One region of the Dactylosporangium sp. NPDC050688 genome, then DNA from elsewhere that is predicted to be linked to it. Evidence: riboswitches for the same ligand, from Rfam matches in the RefSeq annotation. Region 1 holds a riboswitch; the other holds the start of a gene.

Evidence for each region. Region 1 has a riboswitch for S-adenosylhomocysteine ahead of metH (methionine synthase). Riboswitches for the same ligand answer to the same signal wherever they lie in the genome.
Region 2: it holds a riboswitch for S-adenosylhomocysteine, as region 1 does, so the genes downstream of both, ahcY (adenosylhomocysteinase) here and metH (methionine synthase) in region 1, are expected to answer to the same signal.

What each region holds. Positions count from the first base shown of each region.
Region 1 covers NZ_JBFAIC010000005.1:148,924-159,262, reverse strand. The annotation lists gene AB0H83_RS07620 (DUF2786 domain-containing protein) at 1-830, opposite strand, end outside; gene AB0H83_RS07615 (FAD-dependent monooxygenase) at 964-2,148, shown strand; gene AB0H83_RS07610 (glycine hydroxymethyltransferase) at 2,194-3,633, opposite strand; S-adenosyl-L-homocysteine riboswitch at 3,702-3,784, shown strand; gene metH (methionine synthase) at 3,805-7,494, shown strand; gene AB0H83_RS07600 (DUF5937 family protein) at 7,865-8,017, shown strand; gene AB0H83_RS07595 (family 20 glycosylhydrolase) at 8,091-10,175, shown strand; gene AB0H83_RS07590 (DUF6158 family protein) at 10,223-10,339, shown strand, end outside.
Region 2 covers NZ_JBFAIC010000018.1:63,821-74,159, forward strand. The annotation lists gene AB0H83_RS19495 (arylmalonate decarboxylase) at 1-257, opposite strand, end outside; gene AB0H83_RS19500 (TetR/AcrR family transcriptional regulator C-terminal ligand-binding domain-containing protein) at 254-832, opposite strand; gene AB0H83_RS19505 (DUF4437 domain-containing protein) at 922-1,815, shown strand; partial or broken gene AB0H83_RS19510 (transposase family protein) at 1,888-2,072, shown strand; gene AB0H83_RS19515 (hypothetical protein) at 2,130-2,927, shown strand; gene AB0H83_RS19520 (hypothetical protein) at 2,906-3,220, opposite strand; gene AB0H83_RS19525 (hypothetical protein) at 3,438-3,605, shown strand; gene AB0H83_RS19530 (LLM class flavin-dependent oxidoreductase) at 3,636-4,514, opposite strand; gene AB0H83_RS19535 (SHOCT domain-containing protein) at 4,615-5,313, opposite strand; gene AB0H83_RS19540 (SRPBCC family protein) at 5,502-5,918, shown strand; gene ahcY (adenosylhomocysteinase) at 5,912-7,372, opposite strand; S-adenosyl-L-homocysteine riboswitch at 7,393-7,477, opposite strand; gene AB0H83_RS19550 (hypothetical protein) at 7,492-8,217, opposite strand; gene AB0H83_RS19555 (SNF2-related protein) at 8,264-10,339, opposite strand, start outside.

The DNA.
Region 1 (10,339 bases):
ATGTCGCTGTCGAACCCGAACACGGTCGCGAACCCGAGCTCCGGCGACCACACCGCATAGCAGCGGTTCGCGCCGGCGACGGCGTCGAGGAGGGCGGCCTTCTCGTTCTCGTACGGGTGGTCGACGCCGATGCGCCGGGCGAACGGCACGACGGCCGCCGAGCCGCCCCGGGCGACGAGCAGCGCCTCGTCGATGCTGTGCCGGGCGATCAGCTCCTGCGCCTTCGCGGTGTACGTCTCCGCCTCGGCCGGGTACGTGGTCGACTCCGCCTTCGCCAGCAGCGCCCGCACCCGGTCGAGCAGCCGGTCGTCGACCCGCGCGGTCCCGGCGGTACCAGAGACGGCGGTACCGAGGACACCGGCAGCGGGCGAGCCCGGCGGCGGGACGAGCACCTCGATCGGCGGCAGGGTCCGCAGGATGCCGAGCAGCACCAGCACCGTGTCGAGCACCTCGACCCGGTCGACCCGCCACCGGGCGGCGAGCCCGTCGACGTAACCGCCGTCGGCCGCCCACCAGACGGCGGCGCCGAGCGCGTCGGCCTGGGCCCGCCAGCGCGGGTCGACCGCCGCCGGCGGGAAGCCCCGCAGGTGCGCCGCGACCGCGTCGGTGACCAGCTGGGTGTGTGGCACGGCGCCGCGCCGCGCGACGACCCGGTGCAGCTCGCCGGGTTGCCAGCCGCGCTCGAACAGCCTCGCGCAGGCCGCCTGCACCGCGGCGAACAGCGCCGGGTCGACGTCGGCGGCGGGCGTGACGGTCAGCGTGTCGAGGCCGCGTTCATAGCCGACGCTGCCGTCGAGCACCGCCCTGATCTGTTCCGCCGCCGTCCGCACCGGGCAAGGCTACCCGTGCGCCGCGTGACGATCTGTGACCGCGCCGGGTGCCGCGACGCACATCCTCCACTGTGGATTTTCGGTGATAGGCTCCCGTCGCTGTTTCGCCAGGGACTCCAGTCAAGAAGGTGTTATGACTTCACGCGTCGTAGTCATCGGATCCGGCATCGGTGGTCTCACCGCGGCGATCGCGTTGCGGGCCGAGGGGCACGAGGTCGAGGTGTACGACCAGGCGGCCACGTTCGGAGCGATCGGCTCCGGGGTGTCGCTCGGGGCGAACGGCACCCGGCTGATGGACCGGCTCGGGCTCGGCCCGGCGCTGCGCGAGGTCGGCTCCGACCTGCAGCGCATCCAGTTCCACGAGTGGCGCACCGGTGAGCTGTTCTACGAGCACCCGATGGGCGACTGGTACACGGACCGCTTCGGTGCGCCGTTCCTCGGCCTGCACCGCGCCGACCTGCAGCAGGTGCTCCTGGACGCGTTCCGCGCCGGCGGCGGCGAGGTCCAGCTCGGCCGGCGCTGCGTCACGGTCGACGAGACGCCCGACGGGGTCGACGTCACGTTCGCCGACGGCAGCACCACCCACGCCGACCTCGTGATCGGCGCCGACGGGGTCCGCTCGACGGTCCGCCGGCACGTCGCCGGGCCCGACGAGCCCGTGTTCGCCGGCATGAGCTGCTTCCGCGGGCTCGTCCCGGTCGACCGGGTCCCGGGCGGCGACCGGATGGGCCTGACGTTCTTCCTCGGCCCCGTCAGTCACCTCGTGGTCTATCCGGTACGCCGCGGCGAGCTGATCAACTTCGTGGCGTACACGCGCGACGAGGCGTGGACCGACGAGTCGTGGTCGGCGAAGGGCGACGCGAGCCAGGCGGTCGCCGCGTTCGAGGGCTTCAACGACACGGTGCTGGCGATGCTCGGCGCGGTCGAGGACACCGGCCGCTGGGCGCTGTTCGACCGGGAGCCGCTGCGGCAGTGGAGCACCGGCCGGGTCACGCTGCTCGGCGACGCGGCGCACCCGATGCTGCCGCACGCCGGGCAGGGCAGCAACCAGGCCGTCGAGGACGTGGCGGTGCTCGCGCACTTCCTGGGGCAGCCGGACCTGACGGTCGCCCAGGCCCTCGCGGCGTACGAGGCGGTCCGCAAACCGCGGGCCCGGCAGCTGCAGCTCGGCTCGCGGGGCAACGCGAAGTGCTTCCAGGTGCCCGACGGGCCGGAGGCGCAGGCCCGCAACGAGCGCCTGGCCAACCTGCCCGACATGGTCAGCTGGATCCACTCCTACGACGTGCACGCGGAGCTTCGGGCGGCCGCGCCGGCGTAACTGGTGCGGTCCCGGCGCCGCGCCAGCGGCGCCGGGACCGGACGTTCAGCGCAGCGTGATCTCCGGGTACAGCGGGAACCCGGCGAGCAGCTCCGACGCCTGCCCGGACACCTTCGCCGCAACCGACGCGTCGAGGGTGTACTTCGCCTTGGAGTCCGCGGCGGGGCGGGTGGTGGTCAGCACGGTGGCGATGAGCTCCGCGATGGTGTCCATCTCGTTGACGCCGAGACCGCGGCTGGTCAGCGCCGGGGTGCCGATGCGCACGCCGGAGGTGTACCAGGCACCGTTGGGGTCGTGGGGGATCGCGTTGCGGTTGGTCACGATGCCGGCGTCCAGCAGCGCCGCCTCCGCCTGCCGGCCGGTGAGCCCGGTCGGCGCCCCGTTGAGCTGGGACGCGTCGATGAGCACCAGGTGGTTCTCGGTGCCGCCGGTGACGAGGTGCACGCCGCGGCGCAGCAGCCCGTCGGCGAGGGCGGCGGCGTTGTCCACGACCCGCTGGGCGTAGTCGCGGAACGGCGCGGTGCGCGCCTCGGCGAGCGCGACCGCCTTGGCGGCCATGACGTGCGGCAGCGGGCCGCCGAGCACCATCGGGCAGCCCCGGTCGACCTGGTCGGCGAGCTCCGGCTGGCACAGGACCATGCCGCCGCGCGGGCCGCGCAGCGTCTTGTGGGTCGTGGTGGTCACGATGTGCGCGTGCGGCACCGGGTCGAAGTCGCCGGTGAAGACCTTGCCGGCGACGAGCCCGGCGAAGTGCGCCATGTCGACCATGAGGGTGGCACCGACCTCGTCGGCGATCTCGCGCAGCGTCGCGAAGTTCACCTTCCGCGGGTACGCCGAGTAGCCGCCGACGATGATCATCGGGCGGAACTCGCGGGCGGTCTCGCGCAGCGCGTCGTAGTCCAGCAGGCCCGTCTGCGGGTTGGTGCCGTAGCTGCGCTGGTGGAACATCTTGCCGGAGATGTTCGGCCGGAAGCCGTGGGTCAGGTGCCCGCCCGCGTCCAGGGACATGCCGAGCATCCGCTGGTCGCCGAAGTCGTGCCGGAGCTTCGCCCAGTCACTCTCGGTGAGGTCGTTGACCTGCCGGACGCCGGCCTCCCGCAGGAACGGGGCCTCGACCCGCTGCGCCAGCACGGCCCAGAACGCCACCAGGTTGGCATCGATCCCAGAATGTGGTTGAACATAGGCGTGTGACGCGCCGAACAATTCCCGGGCGTGCTCCGCGGCAATGGACTCGACGGTGTCGACCTGCTGGCACCCGGCGTAGAAGCGCCGCCCGACAGTGCCTTCGGCGTACTTGTCGCTGAGCCAGTTGCCCATCGCCAGCAATGTGGCGGGGGAGGCGTAGTTCTCGCTGGCGATGAGCTTCAGCGACTCGCGCTGGGCGGTCAGTTCACCTGCGATGGCGTCCGCGATCCGCGGCTCGACGGCCCGAACCACGTCGAGGGCGGCATTGACCGCGATCGATTCGGAACTTTGCGCGCTCATGACGGGACCTCTCGACTGGGTAACGGCGAACCACGGTAACAGGCTAGAATCCGGTAGAATCAACGGCTCAGGACGAGAGGCGCTGCAACGGATCATCGACGATCCGCCACGCTCGACCTGGTTTCATCATTCGCAAGGGCGCCTTCCGTCTCACCCACGGAAGGTGGATCCATGGCGAGGACAACGGCGATCGGTGACCTGCGCGCGCTGCTCGACGAGCGGGTCGTCGTGCTCGACGGGGCGTGGGGCACCATGCTCCAGGCGGCCGGGCTCACCCCCGCCGACTACCGCGCCGATCTGATCGCCGCCGACCATACCCAGGATGTCACCGGAAACCCGGATCTGCTCAACATCACCCGGCCCGACGTGATCCTCGACGTCCACCGGCAGTACCTGGCGGCCGGCGCCGACATCACCACCACCAACACGTTCACCGCCACCAGCATCGCCCAGGCCGACTACGGCCTGGAGCGCCTGGTGCGCGACATGAACGTGCAGGGCGCGCGGCTGGCCCGGCAGGCCGCCGACGAGGCCGCCACCCCCGAGCGCCCCCGCTTCGTCGCCGGATCCGTCGGCCCGCTCAACGTCACCCTGTCGCTGTCGCCACGGGTCGACGACCCGTCGTACCGCGCGGTGACGTTCGACACCGTCCGCGCCGCGTACGCCGAGCAGATCAGCGCGCTCGCCGAGGGCGGCGTCGACCTGCTGCTCATCGAGACGATCTTCGACACGCTCAACGTGAAGGCCGCCATCGCCGCGGCCCGCGAGGTCGCCCCGCAACTGCCGCTGTGGATCTCGGTCACCATCGTCGACCTGAGCGGCCGGACGCTGTCCGGGCAGACCGTCGAGGCGTTCTGGCGCTCCGTCGAGCACGCCCACCCGCTCATCGTCGGCGTCAACTGCTCCCTCGGCGCGGCCGAGATGCGCCCGCACGTCGCCGACCTGGCCCGCCTCGCCGGCACGTACGTCGCGGCCCACCCCAACGCGGGCCTGCCCAACGCCTTCGGCGGCTACGACCAGACCCCCGCCGAGACCGGCAGCCTGCTGGCCGGGTTCGTGTCCGACCGCCTGGTCAACGTCGTCGGCGGCTGCTGCGGCACCACGCCCGCGCACATCGGCCGGATCGCCGAGTCGGTCCGGGGCATGGCGCCCCGGCAGGTCCCCACGCCGCCCCCGGCGACCCGGTTCAGCGGCCTCGAGCCGTTCGAGATCGGCCCCGACACCGGCTTCGTCATGATCGGCGAGCGGACCAACGTCACCGGCTCCAAGCGCTTCCGCCGGCTCATCGAGTCCGACGACCACCAGGGCGCGGTCGACGTCGCCCTCGAGCAGGTCCGCGGCGGCGCCAACCTCCTCGACGTCAACATGGACGCCGACCTGCTCGACAGCGAGCAGGCGATGACCACATTCCTCAACCTCATCGCCACCGAGCCCGAGGTCGCCCGCATCCCGATCATGATCGACAGCTCCCGCTGGAGCGTGCTCGAGGCCGGCCTCAAGTGCGTGCAGGGCAAGGGCGTCGTCAACTCGATCAGCCTCAAGGAGGGCGAGGAGCCGTTTCTGGAGCAGGCCAGGATCATCCGCTCCTACGGCGCCGGCGTCGTGGTGATGGCCTTCGACGAGATCGGCCAGGCCGACAGCGCCGAGCGCAAGGTCGAGATCTGCGGCCGGGCCTACGACCTGCTCGTGCACCGCGCCGGCTTCGCCCCCGAGGACATCATCTTCGACCCCAACGTCCTGGCCGTCGCCACCGGCATCGCCGAGCACAACGGCTACGCCAAGGCGTTCATCGACGCGCTGCCGCTGATCAAGCAGCGCTGCCCCGGTGCCCGTACCAGCGGCGGCATCTCGAACCTGTCGTTCTCCTTCCGCGGCAACGACGTGGTGCGCGAGGCCATGCACTCCGCGTTCCTGCTGCACGCCGTCCGGGCCGGTCTCGACATGGGCATCGTGAACGCCGGTCAGCTCGCCGTGTACGCCGACATCCCCGCCGACCTGCTCGAGCTCGTCGAGGACGTCCTGTTCGACCGGCGCGAGGACGCCACCGACCGGCTCGTCACGTTCGCCGGCACGGTCAGCGGCTCCGGCACCCAGCGGGTCGTGGACCTGTCGTGGCGCGAGGCGCCGGTCAACGAGCGGCTGTCCCACGCGCTCGTGCACGGCATCGTCGACTTCATCGAGGAGGACACCGAGGAGGCGCGCCAGCAGGCGGCCCGTCCCCTGGAGGTCATCGAGGGCCCGCTCATGGACGGCATGAAGGTCGTCGGCGACCTCTTCGGGTCCGGCAAGATGTTCCTGCCGCAGGTCGTCAAGAGCGCCCGCGTGATGAAGCGCTCCGTCGCGTACCTCGAGCCGTTCATGGAGGCGGAGAAGGAGGCCGCGCGCGAGGCCGCCCGCAACGAGGGCCGCGCCGAGACCGCCCGCACCCCCACCCGCAGCGGCCAGGGCAAGGTCGTCATGGCCACCGTCAAGGGCGACGTCCACGACATCGGCAAGAACATCGTCGGCGTCGTGCTCGGCTGCAACAACTACGAGGTCATCGACCTCGGCGTCATGGTTCCCGCCGCGAAGATCCTCGACACCGCGGTCGCCGAGGGCGCCGACGCGATCGGCCTGTCCGGGCTCATCACCCCGTCGCTGGACGAGATGGTCGCGGTCGCCACCGAGATGCAGCGCCGCGGCCTGAAGCTGCCGCTGCTCATCGGCGGCGCCACCACGTCGCGGCAGCACACGGCGGTGCGGGTGGCACCGGCGTACGACGGCAACACCGTCCACGTGCAGGACGCCTCCCGCGTCGTCGGGGTGGTCGCCGGCCTGCTGGACTCCGCGCGGGTCGAGCAGCTCACCGCCGACAACCGCGAGGAGCAGGAGCGCCTGCGCCGCCAGCACGCCGAGCGCCGGCACACCGCGATGCTCACCCTCGAGCAGGCCCGCGCCAACGCCTCCGACGTGTCCTTCGCCGAGCTCCCCACGCCGGACTTCACCGGTGTACGGATCGTCGAGCCTCCCCTGCAGGCGCTCCGCGAGATGATCGACTGGCAGTTCTTCTTCCTCGCCTGGGAGCTGAAGGGCAAGTACCCGGCCATCCTGGACCAGCCGGTCGCCGCCGAGCTGTTCGCCGAGGGCAACACCCTGCTCGACGAGATCATCGCCAACGGCTCCCTCACCGCCCGCGGCGCCTACGGCTTCTGGCCCGCCGCCGCCGTTGGCGACGACATCGTCCTGGACGTGCCGGGGGGCGGGTCACGGGTCACGTTCCCGATGCTGCGCCAGCAGACCGAGAAGCCCGACGGCCGGTCCAACCGCTGCCTCGCCGACTACATCGCCCCCGCCGGTGACGCCGCCGCCTTCCCCGACCACCTCGGCGGTTTCGCGGTCGCCATCCACGGCGCCGAGGAGCTCGCCGCCCGGTACGAGGCCGACAACGACGACTACCGCGCCATCCTCGTCAAGGCCCTGGCCGACCGGCTCGCCGAGGCGTTCGCCGAGTACATCCACCTCGAGGCCCGCCGCGCCTGGTTCGAGCCCGGCGCCACCCCGGCCCTGGAGGACCTGCACGCGGAGCGCTTCCGCGGCATCCGGCCCGCCCTCGGCTACCCGGCCAGCCCCGACCACTCCCTGAAGCAGGCCCTCTTCGACCTCCTCGAGGCCGACAAGCTGGGCCTGGCCCTCACCGAGTCCTTCGCGATGACCCCGGCCGCCGCGGTCAGCGGCCTCATCTTCGCCCACCCCGACTCGCGCTACTTCACGGTCGGCCGCATCGGCCGCGACCAGGTCGAGGACTACGCGACCCGGCGCGGCCTGCCGGTCGCCGAGATCGAGCGCTGGCTGCGCCCCAACCTCGCCTACGACCCGTCCTGACGTTGCCCGTGGCCCGGCGATCAGGTGCCGGGCCACGCCCGGCCGGCACGGTGGCGTCCGGTTGTCGCCGTCGCGCCGACCGGATGCACCGTGGTTGATCGAAGTCGCGTCCTGGCCGCCCTGGATGGCCACGGCGCGACTTCGATCAACCGGGCAAGATCACCAGTGCGCCGGCTGCTGGGTTTCACTGCCCGGGTGGCCGCCGTCGCGCCGGCTGGACCGCCAGCCGGACCGCCGTGATGATCCAAGTCGCGTCCCGGTCGTCCGGACGACCACCACCCGACTTCGATCAACCAGGCGAGATCACAAGTGGGCCGGTCGCGACCGCGACGGGGATCGGCCCGTGGCGGGGCGCTGGCACGATGAGGGCGTGACGCTGACGATCGACATCACGGGCATGCCGGCGCAGCGGTGCGGGTCCGCCCCGTCACCCCTCGCCGAGCCGGCGCGCCACCCGGCGGCGCGGGCGTGGGCGGCCGCCACGGCGGCGCTCGGCGTCGACCTGCTCGCGGCGCTGCGGTGACGTCCTTGACAGCGGGACAGTGGAGGGCATCAATTAACAGGAAACTTTACAATGAGTTTCGCTGGAGGACGCCGTGCACCGTCCCGCCCTGCTCGCCGCCGCCCTCGCCCTCGCCACCGCCGGCGTCGGGGTCGCCTGGACCGTCGCGGCCACGCCGGCCGCCGCCGCCGTGGTGAACCTGCAGGACGTGGTGCCCGCGCCCGCGTCCGTCCAGCCCGCGGGCGGGGTCACGTTCACCCTGGGGTCCGGGACCGGCATCCAGACCGAGTCGCTCGACGCCGGCAACGCCCTGGCCGCCCTGCTGCGCCCGGCGACCGGCTACCCGCTGCCGGTGACCACGGGCAGCGGCACGCCTTCCAGCGGCATCGCGCTGCTGCTGTCCGGCGCCGACGCCAGCGTCGGGGCCGAGGGCTACCAGCTCGACGTCACCGCCTCGCTGCTCACCATCCGCGCGCAGACCCCGGCCGGGCTCTACCACGGCGTGCAGACCCTCCGGCAGCTGCTGCCCCCGACGATCGAGGCGAGGACCGTGCAGAGCGGCCCCTGGACCGTCGCCGGTGGACGCATCGTCGACCGGCCCCGGTACGCGTACCGCGGCGCCATGCTTGACGTGTCCCGCCACTTCTTCAGCGTGGACACCGTCAAGCGGTACATCGACGAGATCGCCCAGTACAAGCTCAACGTGCTGCACCTGCACCTCAGCGACGACCAGGGCTGGCGCATCGTGGTCGACGCGTGGCCCCGCCTGACCAGCGTCGGCGGCAGCACCCAGGTCGGCGGCGGCGCCGGCGGGTACTACACCAAGGCCCAGTACACCGACCTCGTCGCGTACGCCGCCGCCCGCCACATCACGATCGTCCCCGAGATCGACATGCCGGGGCACACCAACGCGGCGCTCGCCTCGTACGCCGAGCTCAACTGCAACGGGGTCGCGCCCGCGCTGTACACCGGCACCGACGTCGGCTTCAGCTCGCTGTGCGTGAACAAGGAGGTCACGTACACCTTCGTGCAGCAGGTCCTCAACGAGCTGGCCGCTCTGACCCCCGGCGCCTACCTGCACGTCGGCGGCGACGAGGCGCACTCGACCAGCGACGCGGACTACCGCACCTTCATGAACCGCGTGCAGCCGTACGTCGGTGCCACCGGCAGGACCGTCATGGGCTGGCACCAGATCGGCCAGGCCGACCACACCGCGGGCCGGGTCGCGCAGTACTGGGGCACCACCACCTCCGACGCCGACCTCAGCTCCGCCGTCGCCAAGGGCGACAGGATCCTGCTGTCCCCGGCGAACAAGACGTACCTCGACATGAAGTACACCAACGCCACCCCGCTCGGGCTCACCTGGGCCGGCCTGATCGAGGTGCAGACCGCGTACAACTGGGACCCGGGCACCTACCTGCCGGGCGTACCGGCCGCCTCGATCCTCGGCGTCGAAGCTCCCCTGTGGAGCGAGACCATCCGCACCCTCGCCGACATCGAGTTCATGGCGTTCCCGCGCATGCCCGCCCTGGCGGAGCTGGCGTGGTCGCCGCAGTCCGCGCGAAACTGGGACACGTTCAAGGTCCGGCTGGGGGCGCAGGGGCCGCGCTGGACGGTGCAGGGAATCAACTACTACCGGTCGCCGCAGGTGCCGTGGGGGACGCTGCCGTCGCCTTCTGCCTCTGTGTCGCCGTCGCGCTCCGTCTCGCCGTCTGCTTCCCCGTCTGCCTCGCCGTCGCGTTCGGTCTCGCCGTCTGCCTCGCCGTCCTCCTCGGCGCCTGCCGGGGTGCTCGTCAACGGTGGGTTCGAGAGCGGGTCGCTCGCCCCGTGGACCGGCAGCCGCTGCTCGGTCGTGTCGTCGCCGGTCCGCTCCGGCACGAAGGCCCTGGCCGGCGCGGTCACCGCCGCCGACACCGCGCAGTGCCAGCAGACCGTCGCCGTCCAGCCGAACCGCACGTACCGGCTCACCGGGTACGTCCAGGGCAGCTACGTCTACATCGGCGCCACCGGTACCGGCGTCACCGCCAGCACCTGGACGCCCGGCACCGGCAACGCGTATGCCCCGCTCACCGTCACGTTCACCACGGGCGCCTCCACCACCTCCGTGACGGTCTACGTGCACGGCTGGTACGGCCAGCCCTCCTACTACGCCGACGACTTCACCCTCACGTTGGTGTAGCCAGGCTCAGTGTGTGGCGACGGCCCGGCCGGGGTAACCAGACCGATATGCGCACCAACGAGACATCACCGGTCCTGGGTATCCCGCCGGCCTCCCTCACCGACGAGGAACTGCTGCGCGAGCTGTCCAGCCTGCACGGCACCCGCCACGCCACGTTCCGCCAC
Region 2 (10,339 bases), on a different contig from region 1:
GCGGACATGCCCATGACGAGGCGGTCGGGTTCGGCGGTGAGCACGTCGCGCACGGCGGTGTCGATGGCGGCGCGGATCTGCCGCAGCAGCGCCTCGAACCCGGCGTCGTCGCTCATGACGGGGTCGGGGATGTACATGGAGCCGGCCCGGTAGGCGACGCCGGGCACGCGGGCGGACCAGTAGTCGTGCTCGACGACGGTGTTGGTGCTGGGCACGACGACACCGAAGACGGCGCGGGGCCCGACGGCGTTGGTCATGCGGGATCAGCCTCCAGGTCCGGGTGCAGGCGGCGGGCGACGGTGTCGGCGATGCGGTGCGCCCTGGTGCGGGCGGCGGGGCGGTCCAGCAGCAGCGCGTCGAGCAGCAGCGGCGAGACGATCGCGGCGACGGCGTCCTCGCGGTCGGTGGCGGTGACGCCCGCGGTGCGCAGCACGGTGTGGAACGGGTCGAGCAGGTCGCCGACGTAGCGGTGCCGCAGTTGCGCCGCGGACGGGTCTGCGGCGGCGGCGACGATGAGCGCCTGCAGGAACGCGCCGACGGGCCGGTCGCGGAGCCGGTCGCACAACTGGTCGACGGCCTGGTGCAGGTCGCGGGCGAGGTCGCCGGAGGGTGGGGCGGGTGGGGTGGGTGCGACGTCGATGAGGGCGGCGAGCACCGTCGCGGGCGTCGGCCAGTGCCGGTAGACCGTCGAGCGGGACACGCCGGTGACCTGGTGCAGGCGTTGCGCGGTGAGTGCCGCGGCGCCCTCGGACAGCAGCAGGTCGAGGGCCGCGGTGAGCACGACGGTCTCGGTGTCGGTGGTGGGGCCGGCGGGGCGGCCTGGTCGCGTCACGAGCGTTGACGGTACACCTTGTACTCGAAACTAGTAAGCGATACATTCCGCACCGGAAATCATCCGAAGCTCGAGCCCGGAGGCAACGCATGCGCCCGCACGTGGAGATCGTCGATGAGCGTGACCTCATCTGGCACGTCGCCGAGTTCCAGCACGCCACCGGCGACGCCGAGCAGCGCAACCTCAGCTACGACGAGGAGGACGGCTCCGCCTCGCTGAAGGTCCGCTTCACCGGCGACTGGTCCCGCCCCGGCGGGGTGCACCACGCCGACACCGAGTGGTTCGTGCTGTCCGGGCAGGTCGTCATCGGCGGCACCACGCTCGGCCCGCAGGGCTACTGGACCGCGCCCAAGGGCGTGTGGACGCCGCCGCTCACCGTCACCGCCGGCACGGAGATCCTGCTGTTCCGCGAGTATGGCGACTGGCACTTCGACCTCACCGACGCCGACCGCGAGACGGTGCGCCCCGACCAGCGGCTCGTGGTCCTCGACAGCGCGGCCATGCCGTGGATCGACGTCAAGGACGGCAGCCCGATGCGCTTCGACCTGGGCGGCACGCCGGTGCCGGGGCTGTACATCAAGCTGCTGCACCGCGACGAGAAGACCGGGTTCTACACCCGCCTGATCAAGGCCAAGCCGGGCTGGCGGGAGGTCCCCCTCGCGCACCACCCGTGCTCGGAGGAGGCGTACTGCCTCGACGGCGGGTTCGACTACAACTTCGGGCAGATGTGGCCCGGCACCTACTTCTGGCGCCCGCCGCTGATCCGCCACGGCGACTTCACCGCCGACGCGCAGACCGGCTGCACCTGGATCGTGCGTTCGGACTCGGACCTGGTCGACTGGTACACCGACAACGCCCGCGTGCAGATGCTCGGCGACGCCACGAACTGGGGCCCCGGCCATCCGCACAGCGCCGCGCCGCGCTTCATCGAGCCGGTCCGCTCCCGCAGCGCCGGCCGCTGGGCCGACCCCACCCACCAGTGAGTCATTTCCAAGCTGACCTTGCAGCTCAGGGTGGGTGCGACAGGCCCGGCCACAGATGAGGGCGAGGCTCCAGCGCGCCGGCAGAAGGCAGTGAACAAGGCGCACGCGAAGATCCGGGCATGCGGCGAACGCGCGATCGCCACCCTCAAACTTGGAAGATCCTGGCGAAGCTGCGCCGCTGCCCACGCCGAGCCACCACGATCGTGCAAGCCATCCTCGCCCTACACCGTGTCGAGACCAGCCGCTACACAGGATGAAAGTGGCTCAAGGCTGCCGTACCCTGACCGGCGACCACCACCTAGGGGAGCATCATCTTGCGCGTATTGCATCGCATCGCGGTTCCGTTCGTCGCTGCGGCGGCCCTGCTGGCCGGCTGTGGGGATTCGTCTCCGTCGGCCAACGCGACCGGGACACCGGCGACCACGGCAGCAGCGGCACCAGCCGCGTCGGCCTCGGCTAAGCCGGCGGCTGGGTCCGCCGAGTTCGAGGCGGCGATCGCCGAGTTCGCCACGAAGCCGTATGCGTTTCTGACCAAGGCCAAGAGCGGCCCGCAGGTCAAGGGGTCGGTCGACCCCACGGCCGGCAACATGGCTCAGGTCGCAGACATCCCGGCCGCCAGGCTCAAGGCCAGCGTCACGGTCGTCGGCAAGGACTACTACGTCAAGCTCGACGGCGTCCAGATCCCGGGCGCGGCAAACAAGTGGATCCACTTCGAACCGGGAAAGCTGCAGTCACTCAACAAGCTGCTCATCAACACCGCGCAGGACCCGACCGGCCTGACGCTCATCGCGAAGGCCATCGTGACCGCCAAGAAGGACGGCACGAAGATCACCGGCACATTCGATGCGACGAAGGTCGGCGACGGCGTCGGTGGCATCGGCGCCGACTCGGTCGCCGCGCTCGCCGAAAAGGCCAAAGCCATACCGTTCACCGCCACCCTCGACGCCGAGGGCAAGCTGACCGCAGTGTCCTTCACGGTGCCGGAGCACGGTGAAGAAAAGGCCGACACCATGACGACGACCTACTCGGCGGTCGGCACCGCTGTAAAAATCGTCAAGCCGACCCCGGTCGTCGAGGCCAACGAGCAGATCTACGCCGGACTCAACGGCTGACACGCCGCAGCGATAGTAGCCGTCGGATCGCGATACGCGGCGGCTACCTTCGCCATCCATTGACAGACCCACGTCGTCGTTCCGGGCGAGCGGATTCCGGTACATCGGTGCCCGGTATCGTTCGATGACCAGCTCGGCCAGCTTTCGACGTCTTTGGTTGTCCGACCCCGCTCGTCGCCGCAGACGACGAACACCGCCACGACGTCAGACAGCGACACGGTGAAGTCGCCGCGGGTGACCAACACCGCGACGAGAACCAGAACGGTGGCGGCGGGCCCGACGCCGAGGAGCACAGCGAGGCTCCCGGTCGGGGCATCGGATCTTGGTCGACTGCTGTCTTACCTGGAGCCTCGCCCTCATCTGTGGCCGGGTCCGTCGCACCCCGACGCCTGGACCGACGCCGTGCTGCGCGCCGCCCGGGCGCTCGGCGTGCCGCCCGCGCGGCTGCACCGGGAGCGCTTCGCCTGGTGACCGTACCGGCGAAAAACCGGCGGGCTGAGCACCACGCTCGTGGTGCTCAGCGTCGGGCTGTCGCTCGGGCTGCTGCACCCGCACCTGTACACGATCCTCGTCGTCACCGCGGTGCTGACCACCGTGGCTACCGGGCCGCTGCTGGCCCTGCTCGACACCCGCGGCGCGGCGGCCGCGGACCTGCGGCTGCGGCAGGACGCACGGTGAGGTGATGGTGCCGCCGCAGGTGAGCGGGGGTCAGCGCAGCAGGCGCCCGGCGATGGCGTCGGCGATTGCCGGGTCCTCGGTCCACACCGGGTCGCCCGGGCGCGGGTCGTGGAACACGACGTCGGTGAAGCCGAGCGCCTCGTACCGCCCGACGAAGTCCTCGAACGCCGCGACGCTGGCCAGGGGCCGCTCCGCGGTGTTGCCGACCAGGTAGATCCGCTCGATCGTCGCCGGGTCCCGGCCGAGCTCGGCGCAGCGCTCGTCGAGGACCGCCGCCTGCCTGCGTACCGCCGCCTCGATCGCGGCCGGCGACTGGTCGGCGGCGTCCGGCTCGCCGAACGTGATCCACGCGTCGGCGAACCGCGCGGTGAGCGCGAGCGTCTTCGGCCCGGCCGCCGCGACCGCCAGTGGCAGGCGGGGCCGCTGCACGCAGCCGGGGAGCATCCGCGCGTCGTCGACCACGTAGTGCTCGCCGCGGTGCGAGTACGCCGGCTCCCGCAGCAGCCCGTCGAGCACCTCGATGAACTCGCCGAGCCGCGCGGCTCGCTGCCGCGGCGTGCGCACCTGCTCGCCGAGCACGGTCGCGTCGAAGCCGGTGCCGCCGGCGCCGACACCGAGGGTGACCCGGCCGCCGCTGACGTGGTCGAGCGTCATCGCCTCCTTGGCCAGCGACGCCGGGTGCCGGAACGTCGGCGACGTCACCATCGTGCCGAGCCGCACCCGGCTGGTGACCCCGGCGAGGCCGGTCAGCCAGGGGATCGCCGCGTGCCACGGCTGCTCGCGGTACCGCCGCCACGACAGGTGGTCGTAGGTCCACAGGTGCGCGTAGCCGAGCGCCTCGAGGTGCTGCGCCCGGGCCACGGTCTGCGGCCACGGGTCGGTCGGGAGCAGCAGCACGCCGATACGCATCCCGGAATCCTAGGCGCCGAGGCGGCCGGCGTGTCCGCCGGCTCACTGCGCCACCGCCGTCCCGCCGGGCCTGCGGCCGTCCCGCCGGGTGTCGCGGCCGTCAGCGGTGCTCGCCGTGCAGGGTGGCGTGCTTCTTCGCCTCGAACTCCTCGGCCGTCAGTACCCCGGACGCCTTGAGCTCGGCGAGCCGCTGGACGACGGCGAGCCGGTCGGCGGCGGTGGCCGGGTCGTGCTTGAGCCGGTCGAACTCCTCGCGGGTGAGCGCGCCCATGCTGCGCAGCCGGTGCAGGCGCTTCAGGTGCGGGTCACCGGCGGCTGCCTTCGGCGTGCGTGCGCGGGGCGGCCCGCCGGGACGGTTGCGCGGGTCGCGGGGGTCGCCGCGGCGGGCGCGGATCAGCTGCACGGTCCCGGCGACGCCGAACGCGAGGCCCAGCGGGATGAACAGGGCGATCACCGCGTACAGGCCGGCCTTCGCGTTCGGGTCCATCGGCGTGTTCAGCACCTTGACCAGCAGCGCGATCCCGCCACCGGCGAACCCCGCGGTCCACACGACCTGACCGGTGCCGGGCCGCACCAGGCCGCCCTCGCTCAGCAGCAGGCCCGCCATCCAGATGACCAGGCCGACCGGCAGCAGCAGCGACCACAGCGTGGTGCCCTCCGGGCACGGCCGGGCGATGACGGACGGGCCGCCCGACGCGCACGTGCCGACGTCCAGCAGCCGGTTCAGCCCGGCGCCGAGCACGACAATGCCGGTGAACCCCAGCAGCAGGCTCGCCGCCGCGCGCATGGTCAGTCGCATCCGAGCTCTCCCGCGTCCGTTTCCGCACAGCGTGGCATCGACGTCGGCGCGGGCCTGTCCGGAAACCGACGCACCCCGGCGGGTCGGCGCCCGGCACATCGGGGCCCGGCGGATGGCCCGGTGCCGGCCGGCTCGGCTGCGTCGCCCGTGTTGCGCGTACGGTTGGAACTGCGAAGGGGGTGGTCCCCATGATTGTCACGCAGGACTCGATGCGGGTGGCGGTGCCGCCGATGGCCGCCTACGAGCACCTGGTGCGGTTCAGCGAGTACGCCCGGTTCATGTCCGGGGTCCTCGGCGTCACGCCGGTGCACGACACCGCGGCGCACCTCGCGTTCGACATCGGCGGGCGGCGGGTCGAGGTCGACGCCGTGCTCAACGACGTCGAGCCGGGCCGGTTCGTGCGCTGGGACAGCGACGCGCTCGTCGAGTCGTTCTGGCTCGAACCACTCGGCGAGCACGACACCAACGTGGTCGCGGTCGTGCAACTGGACGACAGCATGGTGCAGCTGCTGGAGCGGCGGCCGGACGTGGCGTTGCACGCCCGGCTGCACATGGACCTCAAGGGGTTCAAGCGGTTCTGCGAGGAAAGCGCTGAACCTCAGTAGCGGTAGTGCTCCGGCTTGTACGGGCCGGCCACGTCCACGCCGATGTACTCCGCCTGCTCCTTGCTCAGCTCGGTGAGCCGCACGCCGAGCGCCTCGAGGTGCAGCTTGGCCACCTTCTCGTCGAGGTGCTTCGGCAGGCGGTACACCTGACGCTCGTAGGAGTCCGGCTTCGTGAACAGCTCGATCTGCGCGATCGTCTGGTTGGTGAAGCTGTTGGACATCACGAAGCTCGGGTGCCCGGTCGCGTTGCCGAGGTTGAGCAGCCGGCCCTCGGACAGCACGATGATCGCGTGGCCGTCGGGGAACGTCCACTCGTGGACCTGCGGCTTGATCTCGTTCTTCACGATGCCGGGGACCCGTGCCAGCCCCGCCATGTCGATCTCGTTGTCGAAGTGGCCGACGTTGCCGACGATCGCGTTGTGCTTCATCCGGGCCAGGTCGCCGGCCATGATGATGTCCTTGTTGCCGGTGGTCGTGATGAACAGGTCGGCGGTCTCCACGACGTCGCCGAGCCGCACCACGGGCAGGCCGTGCATCGCGGCCTGCAGCGCGCAGATCGGGTCGATCTCGGTGACGACGACCCGGGCGCCCATGCCACGCAGCGCCTCCGCCGCGCCCTTGCCCACGTCGCCGTAGCCGCAGACGACGGCGAGCTTCCCGGCGAGCATCACGTCCGTGGCACGGTTGATGCCGTCCAGCAGCGAGTGGCGGATGCCGTACGTGTTGTCGAACTTCGACTTGGTGACCGAGTCGTTGACGTTGATCGCGGGGAACAGCAGCTCACCGGCCTCGGCGAGCTTGTAGAGCCGCTTGACGCCGTTGGTGGTCTCCTCGGTGACCCCGCGGATGCCGGCGGCGAGCTTCGTGAAGCGCCGGTTGTCCTTGGCGAGGCTGTCGGCGAGGGTACCGAGGACCAGCGCGAACTCCTCCGAGTCGGCGGACGTGGGCTGCGGGACCCGCCCCGCGGCCTCGAACTCGACACCCTTGTGCACCAGCAGCGTGGCGTCACCGCCGTCGTCGACGATCATGTTCGGGCCCAGGCCGTCGCCGAAGTCGAACAGCTGGTCGGTGCACCACCAGTACTCGGCGAGGGTCTCGCCCTTCCACGCGAACACCGAGGTGCCCTTGGGCTCGTCGACGGTGCCGTCCGCGCCGACGACGACGGCGGCGGCGGCCTCGTCCTGGGTGGAGAAGATGTTGCAGGAGACCCAGCGGACCTGCGCGCCGAGCGCGACGAGGGTCTCGATGAGCACCGCGGTCTGCACCGTCATGTGCAGCGATCCGGCGATCCGCGCCCCGCGCAGCGGCTGCGCGTCGGCGAACTCCCGCCGCGTCGCCATCAGGCCCGGCATCTCGTGCTCGGCGAGGCGGATCTGGGTGCGGCCGGCGGCCGCGAGGGACAGGTCGGCAACGGCGAATTCGATCCCGTTGCGCGTCTGCAGATACTTGTGCATAGCCTGAGGTCACCTCCCGGTGACAGGAGGCGCCCTTGGGTCAAGGGTAGTCACCGACCGAGCGTGGCGAGCCCTGCCGGGCTCGTCGCAGCGCCTCTCGGCCGTGACCGCGGCCTGTTTCAGCCGCGATTGCCTTCGACGGTACCGGCTGGGTCTTTCGCTTCGCAACCCAGTGTGCGGTAGGCATCACGGAGCAGGTCGCCGACCTCGAACCGGCCGACGGTGAGCTCCAGCGCGTCGAGCTGGTCGAGCATCGCGTCGCTGCGCACGACGGTGCCGGGCAGCGGCGCCACGGGCTCCGGCAGCCGCGGGCCGGCGGTCCAGAACCCGGCGGTCGGGCCCGCCGTGTGCTCCGGTTCCCCTTTGGCGGCGAGGTGGGTCAGCGCTGAGACCCGGTGCGCGCGCAGCTGTTCGAGCAGCTCGTCGCGGCCCTTGCCACGCCAGGCGAGGATGCCGAACGGGTCGTTGTCGAACGACTCGGCCAGCACGTAGCAGGCGGCGGTCAGGTGCCGGCACGGCTTCTGCCAGCCCGGGCAGTCGCAGTCCATCACCAGGTCCGCGAGGCTCTGCGGAAACAGCGACAGCCCGAACCCGCCGAGGATCCGGTCCAGGTCGTCGGGCAACTGCCCGGCCAGCAGCTTCGCCGCGTGGATCGCCTCCTGCGCGAGCGCCCGCTCGATGCGCGCCCAGTCCGCGGCGGAGAACGCCCGGGTCGCGATCCGCGACCGGTACGTGGCACCGTCCTCGTCCAGCACCAGCGCCGTCACCACGCTGCTGGAGATGGTCAGCGAGCGCACGTGCCCGGCGCGGGCGTAGCGGCGGCCGACGGAAAATGTCGTACCCATCCGCAAGGATTCCAGCATGGCGATGAACTGGTGGGACCACCTCGTGTCACGCATCGGTCGCCTCCGGCCGCAGCGTCATCAGATCCAGCAGGTCGTCGGTCGACAGGCCGGTGAGCCACCCCTCGCCGCTGCCGACGGCGACCCCGGCGAGCGTGCGTTTTTCCGCCATGACGGTGTCGACGCGCTCCTCGATGGTGCCGACGCAGACGAAGGTGTGCACCTGCACGTCGCGGCGCTGCCCGATGCGGAAGGCCCGGTCGGTCGCCTGCTGCTCGGTCGCCGGGTTCCACCACCGGTCCACGTGCACGACATGGTTCGCCGCGGTCAGGTTCAGCCCGGTCCCGCCCGCCTTCAGCGACAGCAGCAGCACACCCGGGCCCTGCCCGGACTGGAAGCGTTGCACCATCGCGTCGCGGGCACCCTTCGCCGTGCCGCCGTGCAGGAATTCCACGCCGGTCCCGAGCCGCGCCGCGAGGTAGGGCGTCAGCAGGTGGCCGAACTTGGCGAACTGCGTGAAGACCAGCGCCCGGTCCCCGGCGTCCAGCGCCGCGGCGAGGATCTCCTCCAGCCGCGCCAGCTTCCCCGACCGGCCCGCCAGCGGCGTGCCGTCGCCCATCAGGTGCGCCGGATGGTTGCACACCTGCTTCAGCTTCGTCATCGCCGACAGCACCAGCCCCTTGCGCTGCTCACCGGCCCGCCCCTCGCGCAGCTTCACGAAGAGCTCGTCGACGACCGCCTTGTAGAGCGTCGCCTGCTCCAGCGTCAGGTTGCACCACTGGCGGCGCTCCAGCTTGTCGGGCAGGTCGGCGATGACCGCCCGGTCCGTCTTCACCCGCCGAAGCAGGAAGGGCCGGGTGACCCGGCGCAGCCTCGCCGCCGCGTCGGCGTCGCCGTAACGCTCGACCGGCACCGAGTAGCGGGCCCGGAAGATGCTCGCCGGCCCCAGGATACCGGGGTTGAGGAAGTCCGCGATCGACCACAGCTCCGTCAGCCGGTTCTCCACCGGCGTCCCGGTCAGCGCCACCCGGTGCCGCGCCGGGATCTGCCGCACCGCCCGGGCCGCGGCGCTCGTGCTGTTCTTCACGTGCTGCGCCTCGTCCAGCACGATGCGGTCCCACTCCTTCGCCGCGAGCCGGTCCACGTCGCGGGTGGCGACCTGATAGGTGGTGAGCACCAGGTCCACGTCGTCGCGCAGCAGCCGCTCCGTGCCGTGGTGCACCGCGACCCGCAGGCCCGGGGTGAAGCGACCGATCTCCCGGCGCCAGTTGCCCAGCACCGACAGCGGGCACACGATCAGCGTCGGCGGCCGCGGCCCGCGCTCCCGCAGCAGCGCCTCCAGCGCCAGCACCTGCACCGTCTTGCCCAGCCCCATGTCGTCGGCGAGCAGCGCCCCGACCCCGAGCCCGTCGAGGAAGGCCAGCCAGGACAGGCCCTTGCGCTGGTAGGGCCGCAGCGTCGTGGCGAGCGACGCCGGCGCGTCCAGCAGCTCCAGCCGCTCCACCGCCCGCCCGGTCAGCAGGTCCGCCAGCCAGCCGGTCCCGTCGACCCCGGTGACCGGCAGCGGCAGGTCACCCTCGGGCACCAGCCGGACCAGCCGCATCGCCTCACCGGCCGTCATGTGCCCCTGCCCGCCGCGGGCGAGGAAGGCGAGCCCGGCCCGCAGCCGCTCCCGGTCCAGGTGCACCCAGCGGCCCCGCAGCCGCACCAGGGGCACCTTCGCCCGGGCCAGCTCCTGCAGGTCCGCCTCGCTGAGGAACTCGTCACCGATCGCGAGCCCCCACCGGTAACGCACGATCGCGTCCCGGTTCGCCGTGGTGTCCCGCAGCACCGGGCTCGCCGGCTGCGCGGGGTGCGTGGTCAGCGTCAGCCCCAGATCCTGCCGCCGCTGCCACTGCGCCGGCAGCAGCACCCCGAAGCCCGCGTCGTGCAGCACCCCTGCGTGCCGCAGGAAGCCGTAAGCGCCGATCGTGTCCAGCCGCAGCTGCTCGGGCCGCGCCTGGAGCAGCGCTTCGTCCAGCTCCGCCCAGAGCCGGCTGGCCCGCCCCAGGTCCTCCAGCAGCACGTCCTGCGGGTAGTCGACCCACCGGAAGAGCGGCGACGACGCGTCCCGCCACACGTCCCG